3 regions of the Actinomadura sp. NPDC047616 genome follow, and region 2 is predicted to be linked to each of the others. Evidence: predicted binding sites of a transcription regulator. Region 2 holds the regulator's gene; each other region holds the start of a gene.
What was found. Region 2 encodes LexA, which represses DNA repair genes until DNA is damaged. Its sites were predicted from a motif close to TCGAACANNTGTTCGA; they were not measured.

Region 1 (3,271 bases), on a different contig from region 2:
CTTCGCCCTGGACGATGGCGGACCGGGCTGACGACGCCGCCGAGGCGGGGCGGAGGCTGCGCGCCGACGCGCGGCGCAACCGGGCGCGCATCCTGGCCGCCGCCGAGGAGGTGTTCGCCGAGAAGGGCGAGAGCGCCTCCACCGAGGAGGTCGCGGCCCGCGCCGGGGTGGCGATCGGCACGGTGTTCCGGCACTTCCCGACCAAGCGCGACCTGCTCGCGGCGATCATGAAGGAGCTGCGGACCCGGCTGGTCGACGAGGCCGCCGCGCTGTCGGCGGACGCCGGCCCGGCCGCCGCCTTCTTCGACTACTTCGCGTTCATGGTGGAACGGGCGGCGCGGGTGCGCACCGTGCTCGGCCTGCTGGCCGCCGAGGGGATGGGCGCCGAGCCGGGCGACCAGATCCGCGCCCTGGAACAGGTGGTCGGCGAACTGCTGGAGGCCGCACAGCGCGCCGGGGCCGTGCGCTCCGACGTCGCGCTGGACGAGGTCATGGCGATCCTCACCGCCACCTGCCAGGGCGCCCTGCACGGGGCGTGGGACGACGACCTGCGGCGCCGCACGCTGGGCATCGTCTTCGACGGGCTGCGCCCCCGCGCCTGAAAAGCGCTGGCCGACGCGGCGGGGCGTCGGTCACGATGGCCTCATGCACGGATCAGCGTGGCCGCCCCCACGTCTGGAAGTCCCCGGCCTGCTGCTGCGGCGCTGGTCGCAGGACGACGCCGAACTCCTGCAGGACGCCATCTCCGAGTCCTACGAACGGCTGCGCGAGTGGATGCCCTGGGCGAGGGAGGCGCCGTCCCTGGACAAGCAGCGGGCCTACCTTCAGAGCGCCGCGCGCACATGGGCCGACGGCGTCGAATACGCCTACGGCATGTTCGACCCCGGGCAGACGGCCGTGCTGGGCAGCGTCGCCCTGTACGCCCGCGTCGGGCCCGGCGCCCTGGAGATCGGCTACTGGGTGCACTCGGCGCACACCCGGCGCGGCCTGGCGAGCACGGCCACCGCGCTGCTCACGGACGTGGCGTTCACCCTGCCGGGCATCGAGCGCACAGAGATCCACTGCGACCCGGCCAACATCGCCAGCGGGGGCGTCCCGCGCACGCTCGGTTACCGTCTCGACCGCGTCCAGGACCGCGACCCCGCCCTTTTCGGGGAGCCCGGCCACGAGATGGTCTGGGTCATGACCCGGGACGCCTACAAGGGCAGCGAGGCGTGGCGCCGCGCCCACGCCGACGGGGTCCGCTGACCGGCGGTGGCGCCTCCGCGCGTGGGGAGTGACGCCGGGCACGCGGTGCGGTTCCGGTGGCGAGAGATCTTCGAACACGTGTACGGTTCGATGGTGTCGCCCGGCCCGTGGGGGAGCGGGCGCCGACCACAATCGGAACGGGCCGGGACCGGCACGAAATGCGGCGGCTCGACGTCGCGTTATGTCCCCGGGGGCGTGTCGCGTCCCCTGGTTGCCCTGAGGCCATCGTGTCTCCCCGTCGCGCCCAGACAAGGAACCGGAAGAACGCCGTGCATGACCGACTCATCGTGCGTGGAGCGCGCGAGCACAACCTGAAGGACGTCTCGCTGGACCTGCCGCGGGACGCCATGATCGTGTTCACCGGGCTGTCCGGGTCCGGCAAGTCGAGTCTGGCGTTCGACACGATCTTCGCCGAGGGGCAGCGCCGGTACGTGGAGTCGCTGTCGGCCTACGCGCGCCAGTTCCTGGGCCAGATGGACAAGCCCGACGTCGACTTCATCGAGGGCCTGTCCCCGGCGGTGTCCATCGACCAGAAGTCCACCAGCAAGAACCCGCGGTCCACGGTCGGCACGATCACCGAGGTCTACGACTACCTGCGGCTGCTGTACGCGCGCATCGGCCACCCCCACTGCCCGGCGTGCGGCCGCCCCATCAGCCGCCAGGCCCCCCAGCAGATCGTCGACCGGGTGCTGGAGCTGCCGGAGGGGTCCCGCTTCCAGGTGCTCGCGCCCGTCATCCGCGGCCGCAAGGGCGAGTACGTCGAGCTGTTCCGCGAGCTGCAGTCCAAGGGCTACTCCCGGGCGATGGTGGACGGGCAGATGGTCCGCCTGGACGACCCGCCCAAGCTCAAGAAGCAGGAGAAGCACGACATCTCCGTGATCGTCGACCGGCTGACGGTCAAGCAGTCGGCGCGCCAGCGGCTGGCCGACTCGGTGGAGACCGCGCTCGGCCTGGCCGGCGGCACGATCGTGCTGGACTTCGTCGACCTGCCCGAGGACGACGAGGGCCGCACCCGGATGTTCTCCGAGCACCTGTACTGCCCCTACGACGACCTGTCGTTCGACGAGCTGGAGCCCCGCTCCTTCTCGTTCAACTCCCCTTACGGCGCCTGCCCGGACTGCACCGGCCTGGGCACCCGCATGGAGGTCGACCCCGAGCTGGTCGTGCCCGACCCGACCCTCACCCTGGGCGAGGGCGCCATCCAGCCGTGGTCGAACGGGCATGTCAGCGACTACTTCCTGCGGCTGCTGTCGGCCCTGGGCGACGCCATGGGCTTCGACCTCAACACCCCGTGGGAGAAGCTCCCGGCCAAGGCGCGCAAGGCGGTCCTGAACGGCCACTCCACGCAGGTGCACGTCCGCTACAAGAACCGCTACGGACGCACCCGCTCCTACTACACCGCCTACGAGGGCGTCATCCCCTACATCCAGCGGCGGCACTCCGAGGCCGAGAGCGACGCCACCCGCGAGCGCTTCGAGGGCTACATGCGGGAGATCCCGTGCCCCTCGTGCGGGGGCGCGCGGCTCAAGCCGTACGTGCTGGCGGTCACCATGGGCGGCAAGTCGATCGCCGAGGTCGCGGCCATGCCGATCGGCGAGTGCGCCAAGTTCCTGCTGTCGCTGGAGCTGAGCGAGCGCGAGAAGCACATCGCCGAGCGCGTCCTCAAGGAGATCAACGCGCGGCTGGGCTTCCTGCTGGACGTCGGCCTGGACTACCTCAGCCTGGACCGCGCCTCGGCCACCCTGGCCGGCGGCGAGGCGCAGCGCATCCGGCTGGCCACCCAGATCGGGTCCGGTCTGGTGGGCGTGCTGTACGTGCTGGACGAGCCGTCCATCGGCCTGCACCAGCGCGACAACCACCGGCTGCTGGAGACCCTGCTGCGGCTGCGCGACATGGGCAACACGCTGATCGTCGTCGAGCACGACGAGGACACCATCCGGGACGCCGACTGGGTGGTCGACATCGGCCCGCGCGCCGGCGAGCACGGCGGCCGCATCGTGGTGTCCGGCACGGTCGACGAGCT
Region 2 (3,271 bases):
CCCACAAGTCCCCAAAAATCGCCACATCACTACAGCCGGCCCGCCGCGATGGGTGACGGCGGGCCGGGAGCGACCGTACTCCAGCGGAGCGGGTGCGAGCGGCGGATACGGATGGATGGAGGCGACCGCGAAGGCGGTGCACCAACGCGCACGGCGGCGGCAGATCTGGCCGTGCCCAGCGTGACGCCGCGCGAGGCGGGCCGACGCCCTGGCCCAGACCCGGCGGGCGGCGGCTGCCATGGCCGTGACCGCGCGCACTACGCCGCCCGGGTCTGGGCAGCAGCGGCTCGGCCCCTTTGGCTGGTGGGGCCGAGCCATTGGTGTTCGCCTCGCGCCCCGTCGGCAGAGCAGGGCGTACCGCTCCGGCTTGGTGGGGAGAGTGAGGCGGCTGCCGCCGCAAGAGCGCGACAGCTGTTACGGCGTGAATGCGGGGGTTAGTCGTTGGCGGGGAGGCGCAGGCGCTGGCCCGGGCGGACGATTGTGGTGGACAGGTTGTTGAGATCCATGATGCGGCGGACCAGCAGGTGGGTGTCGTCGCGGGGGCGTTCGCGCCGGGCGATCGTCCACAGGGAGTCGCCGTTGCCGACGACGACCGTCTTGCCCGGGCGCACGCCCGGGTCGGACGCGTCGGGGCCGCCGGCGCCCGCGCGGGCCGTCGCGGTCAGCCACAACGCGACCAGGAGCGGCACCGCCAGCAGGCCGATCATCACGATGCGGCCGCGCCGCGTCAGCCGCAGATCGTCCCACGCGCCCTCCGCCGGAGCCCCCAGGGGCGGCGGTGCGTGCTGGATGTGTGTGGTGAGGGCCGGAGCTTCGGCCGTTATGCAGTGTGGGTGGAGCGAACCCGCCATCTCGGTCCCCTTCGTGACCGACAGCCGATCTTCGAATGCATATTCGATCGAACGTCTGTACGATGTTGTACCGCAGCCCCCCGAGAAACGCGAGTACATTCTTCGAACAATTGTTTGATCATTGCAGCCGGACGCGATAACGTTCGGCAAGGAGTGACGGAGCGAGCGTCGGGAGGCGACGAGCGATGACCAAGGTCCGGGAGCTGCCCGACGGCCCCATGGACGAGGCGGGCCTGACCCAGCGGCAGCGCATGGTGCTGGAGGTGATCCGCGACTCGGTGCAGCGTCGCGGCTACCCGCCCTCGATGCGCGAGATCGGCGAGGCCGTCGGCCTGACCAGCACCTCCAGCGTGTCGCACCAGCTGCGCGCGCTGCAGCGCAAGGGATACCTGCGCCGCGACCCCAACCGGCCGCGCGCCGTCGAGGTGCGGGTCCCGGGCGCCACGCCGGTGCGCACCGACACCGAGAACTTCGACGCGCCCGGCGCCGGCCAGGACACCGCGCCGCGTCCCGCCCCCGCCTACGTGCCGCTGGTAGGACGGATCGCCGCCGGTGGGCCGATCCTGGCCGAGGAGGCCGTCGAGGACGTGTTCACCCTGCCCAAGCAGCTCGTCGGCGAGGGCACCCACTTCCTGCTGAAGGTCACCGGCGACTCGATGATCGACGCGGCGATCGCCGACGGCGACTGGGTCGTGGTGCGCCAGCAGCCGGTGGCCGAGCAGGGCGACATCGTCGCCGCGATGATCGACGGCGAGGCCACCGTCAAGACCTTCAAGCGCCGCGACGGTCACATCTGGCTGGTCCCCCAGAACCCGGCCTACGAGCCGATCCCCGGCGACGAGGCGTCCATCCTGGGCCGCGTCGTCGCCGTCCTGCGCAAGATGTGACGTCCCGGCCCGGCGCGGCCAGGTCACTCCCGCGCGCCCGTCACCGGCCCCCAGGGCGGTGGCGGGCGTTCGCATGCGCCCCGCGCTGTGCGCAGGAGGCGTCATCTCGACAACCGCGTGCGGACGCACTCGTCTCCACCCATTCCAGTTCCAGCTCGTCCACGAGCGCCGCTCGGCGCCCGCGCCCAGGCGCGCCTGCCAGGCCAGGCCGAGACACGGCCGCGGCGGTGGTTCTCCGCTCGCGGCCGTCAGGCTCGGATTCGGGCCCGCCGGTGCCTGGACCGCGGGCTGCGCGGCCGATGCGCCGCGTCAGCCGGGCGGCTCTCCCGGGGCGCGGACGCGGGACGGGCCGACGCCGGCCAGTCCCGCCAGGGCCGGATGGACCCGGCCCACATCGACTGTAATGATCTCGTACTCGGCCACGCCCGCGCAGACGAACGGGTCATTCTCGGCGATCTTTTCGATCTCGGCGCGGTCGGTCCCGCGCGCGATGATCGCGCCGCCGTGCTCGGACGGCACCGTCTGGCCCGAGGCCAGGAACGTGCCCGCCCGGTGGTGGCGTTCCAGGTACGCCACGTGGGCGGGCACGTGCGGCTCGACCTCGTCCTCGGTGCCGCGGTAGCGCAGCAGCAGGAGGTGCAGCGTGCTCATTTGGCGGGCACGATGTTCACGATCTTGGGCGGACGGACGATGACGCGCTGGATCCGTGCGCCGGCCAGAGCCTCGTTGACCTTGGCGGAGGCCAGCGCCAGCCGCTCCAGCTCGTCCTCGGCGATGTCGGGCGGCACCTCCAGGCGGTCGCGGACCTTGCCCGCGACCTGGACCACGCAGGTCACCGACTCGCGCACCAGCAGGGACGGGTCGGCCGCCGGCCAGCCCGCGGTCGCCACCGACGGCTCGCGGCCCAGCCGCTCCCACGCCTCCTCGGCGGTGTAGGGGGCGAACAGCGACAACAGCACCGCGATCGTCTCGGCGGCCTCCCGGACGGCCGGGTCGGCGGGGCCGGGGCCCTCGTCGATGGCGCGGCGGGTGGCGCTGACCAGCGTCATCAGCCGGGCGATCGCCACGTTGTAGCGGTGCTGCTCGATCAGCGTCGTGGCCTCGTCGATGGTGCGGTGGGTGACGCGCCGCAGGTCGACCGAGCCGGCCGCGGGGTCGGTGCCGGGTGCGGACGTCACGTCGGTGGCGATGCGGTGCACGCGCGTCAGGAACTTGGCCATGCCGGGCTGCGACACGTCGGCCCAGTCGATGTCGTCCTCGGGCGGCCCGGAGAACAGCATCGCCAGGCGCACCACGTCGACGCCCCACTGCTCGATCTGCTCGCCCAGGTCGACCATGTTGCCCAGCGACTTGGACATCGCCTTGCCGTTCAGGATCACCTGGCCCTGGTTGACCAGGCGGGTGAACGGCTCGGTGAAGTCGATCATGCCCAGGTCGTACAGCACCTTGGTGAAGAACCGGCTGTACAGCAGGTGCAGGATGGCGTGCTCGACGCCGCCGGTGTACTGGTCGACCGGCATCCACTTGCGGACC
Region 3 (3,271 bases), on a different contig from region 2:
TCCTGCCCCGGGACGAACGGGGTCGCCTGCTTGTAGGCGCCCGTCCGGAAGTACACGTCGATGTAGTTGACGCCGCTGGCCGCCAGGTCGATCAGCACCTCGCCGGGGCCCGGCACGGGGTCCTCCCGTTCGGCGGGCTCCAGCACCTCCGGGCCGCCGTTGCGGTTGACGACGATCGCGCGCATGTCGTTGTCCTCTCCAGTCACCTGTGTGTGTCCCCAACACGGCGGGACATGGGGATCATCCCCGCCCGGTGCCGTGCGTCAGATCCAGCCGCGCAGGTCGTCGTGGGCGACCGCGACGATTTCGTCCACGCGCGCCGCGACGGCGGCCGGGTCCCACAGCTCCTGCCGGGCGCACTGGCCGAACGCCACGCGCGTCGCCCCGGTGAAGAAGGCGACCAGCAGGCGGGGACGGATGTCGCGGGCCGGATCCACGCCCTGTCGGCGGGCGATCGCGGCGGCGAGGGTCTCCTCGGTGGCGGTGAACCGCGCCATCTGCGCCGCGGCGAGGGCGGGGGTCGCCTCCACGACCCGCAGGACCCGGCGGAACCGCGCCGCGTCGGCGGGATCGCCTTCGGCGATGGCGCGCAGCAGGCCGCGCAGCGCCTCGAACAGCGCGGTGAACGGCCGCTCACGGGCGGGACGGGCCGCCAGCTCCTCCACCAGGAGGCGGTCGTACTCGGTCACGTAGCCGAAGATCACGTCCTCCTTGGCGGCGAAGTAGCGGAAGAACGTGCGCTGCGACACCTGCACCGCCGCCGCGATCTCGTCGATGGTCGTCTCCTCGTACCCCTGGGCGAGGAACAGGTCGAGCGCGGCGTCGATCAGGGCCATGCGCGTGCGCTGCTTCTTGCGCTCGCGCAGGCCCGCGTGCGCCGGCGCGCTGTGCGGCGCCGCCGTCTCCGGCGGCGGGGTGCCGGGACGCTGCGTGCTGCTGCCTGTGACGTCGCCGCCGGCGGGGTCGGCTGCGGCCATCGGCGGGCTCCTTCGGACCGATCTGTCGTGTTGTCAGCGGTCTATCACGGGCCGCGTCCACCGGGATCCGCCGGGCGGGGCCCTCCGGGCGGACGGTCACACGCCGTAAGGATGAGGTGGCTTTCTGTTCCGTACCGTCGGCGCCGAGGCGGGGGAGGAAAAAGTTGACCGAACTTCCCGGTTCTCCGGTGCTGATCTCCGTCGCCGGACATCCTGGGAGTAGTTACCGAAGGTCGCCGTCCGGGCGCTCAGCGTCGCCGTACGGCGGTCACTCTTACGGTGAGGCGGCTGATCGCGGTGTCCGTTGTCGACGCGCAGAAGATCGCCGAGGTGCGGCGGCATCACCTCGCGGCACTGGCGTACGAGGTCGAGGCGCGCGGGCTGCGCTGGCGGCTGGCCGCGCCCGAGGAGTCGGTGCTGTGCGTGCTGAACCCGGTGTCCCGGCAGCGCGCCATGGTCGTGGCCACGCCCGCCGGAGACGGCTGGTCCTATCTGTGGACGGGCGGCGGCATCGCCCCCGTGAGCCAGGTCGCCGAGGTCGCCGACCAGCTGGTGCGCCTGCTGGTCTGACGCTCTGACCTGCACTTTCGTGCGGGCGGCCGGGTGGCGGCCGCCCGCTTTCGCCTTGCCGGACGGTCCCCGGCTTCCCTAGACTTGTCACGAACAAGTGTTCGAACAAGCCGCATGCCTTCCCCCGTGCGGTCATCGCTTTTCTACAGGCGGGGGAGGGGAATGACGCGGGTATTCGGCGACCCGGTCGAGGTCTGGGTGTCCGACGGGCGCCCGGTCCGGTTCGTCTGGCGGGGACGGCTCTACACCGTACGGCGGATCCTGGAGCACTGGGTCACGACGCGGGACTGGTGGCGCGAGCAGCAGCCGGAGGCGGAGGTGACCGGCGAACGGGAGTTCTGGCGGGTCGAGGCGACCCCGGACCGGGAGATCGGCGTGTACGAGCTGCGTTACGACGCGGCCGCCGGCGACTGGATGCTGTCCCGGGTGTGGGACTGAAGGCGGCGCGCCGTGCACCTGCATGTCGCCTCCGCCTACTCCCTCCGGTACGGGACGGCCCCGCCGCGGGCGCTGGCCGCCCGCGCGGCCGGCCTGGGCATGCGCACCCTGGCCCTGACCGACCGCGACGGCCTGTACGGCGCGGTCAAGCACGTGCTGGCCTGCCGGGACGCGGGCGTCAGGCCGGTGCTCGGCGTCGACCTCGCCGTCACCGCCCCGGAGGGCCGGGCGTCCGGCGCGCGGCCCGCGCCGGACGCCCGGCGCCCGCGCCGTCCCGCCGAGCCCGCGCACCGGGTCGTCGTGCTGGCCGACGGGCGCCGCGGCTGGGCGTCGCTGTGCCGCCTGGTCAGCGCCGCCCACGCCCGCGGCGAGCGCACCAGACCGGTCGCCACCCGGGAGATGGTCGGCGAGCACGCCGACGGGCTGGTCGTGCTGCTCGGCCCCGCCTCCGACGTGGGACAGGCCGTCGCCGAACGCGACCACGACCTGGCCGCGGCCCGGCTGGCGGCCTGGCGCGCCACGGCCGAGACGGTCATCGAGATCGTCGACCACCAGGGGCCCGGCGACGGGTTCCGCGCCGCGCGGATGCTCGCCCTGGCCCGGGAGGCCGGGGTCCCGGCGGTGCTCGGCAACGCCGTCCGCTACCTGGACAAGGCCGACCATCCCGTCGCGCAGGTGCTGGACGCGGCGCGGCGGCTCGTCCCGCTGCACCGCCGCCACCTCGACGACACCACCGGCCAGTCCTACCTCAAGCCGATCCCGGAGATGCGGCGCGTCGCCGAGCTGGCCTGCGGCGCGGGCGCCGCCGACGAGCTGATGGCCGCCACGCTGCGGCTCGGCGAACGCTGCGCCCTGGACTCGCCCGCCGACCTCGGCATGGGCGCCCTGCACCTGCCCGACGTCGACGGCGACGCCCACGCGATGCTGGTCGCCCGGTGCCATGACGGCCTGGCCCGCCGCGGCCTGGAGCACTCCGCGCGGGCCGCCGCCCGGCTGGCCGACGAGCTCGGGGTCATCGCCCGCAAGGGCCTGGCCGCCTACTTCCTCACCGTCGCCGACGCCGCTGCCCTCATCCGCGGCCGCGGCATCCGCTGCGCCATCCGCGGCTCGGGCGCCGGCAGCCTGGTCAACTACCTGCTGGGCATCGGCGACCTGGACCCGCTGCGGCACGACCTGCTGATGGAGCGGTTCCTGGCCGACAGCCGCCCCGGCCTGCCCGACATCGACCTGGACGTGGAGTCGGCGCGGCGCCTGGAGGCCTACGAGGCGCTGTTCGACCGGTTCGG

Region 1: uvrA (excinuclease ABC subunit UvrA) is a predicted target of LexA. The motif match lies at 1,319-1,334, and genes of this name have one in related genera.
Region 3: ABZ801_RS27545 (DUF6504 family protein) is a predicted target of LexA. The motif match lies at 1,637-1,652, and genes of this name have one in related genera.

What each region holds. Positions count from the first base shown of each region.
Region 1 is NZ_JBEYTB010000005.1:131,495-134,765, forward strand. It holds gene ABZ801_RS14145 (MBL fold metallo-hydrolase) at 1-31, shown strand, start outside; gene ABZ801_RS14150 (helix-turn-helix domain-containing protein) at 15-602, shown strand; gene ABZ801_RS14155 (GNAT family N-acetyltransferase) at 646-1,248, shown strand; gene uvrA (excinuclease ABC subunit UvrA) at 1,518-3,271, shown strand, end outside.
Region 2 is NZ_JBEYTB010000009.1:52,283-55,553, reverse strand. It holds gene ABZ801_RS21970 (LysM peptidoglycan-binding domain-containing protein) at 435-851, opposite strand; gene lexA (transcriptional repressor LexA) at 1,037-1,738, shown strand; gene ABZ801_RS21960 (YciI family protein) at 2,048-2,389, opposite strand; gene leuS (leucine--tRNA ligase) at 2,386-3,271, opposite strand, start outside.
Region 3 is NZ_JBEYTB010000012.1:219,340-222,610, reverse strand. It holds gene ABZ801_RS27560 (quinone oxidoreductase) at 1-185, opposite strand, end outside; gene ABZ801_RS27555 (TetR family transcriptional regulator) at 264-977, opposite strand; gene ABZ801_RS27550 (hypothetical protein) at 1,257-1,547, shown strand; gene ABZ801_RS27545 (DUF6504 family protein) at 1,710-1,985, shown strand; gene dnaE (DNA polymerase III subunit alpha) at 1,998-3,271, shown strand, end outside.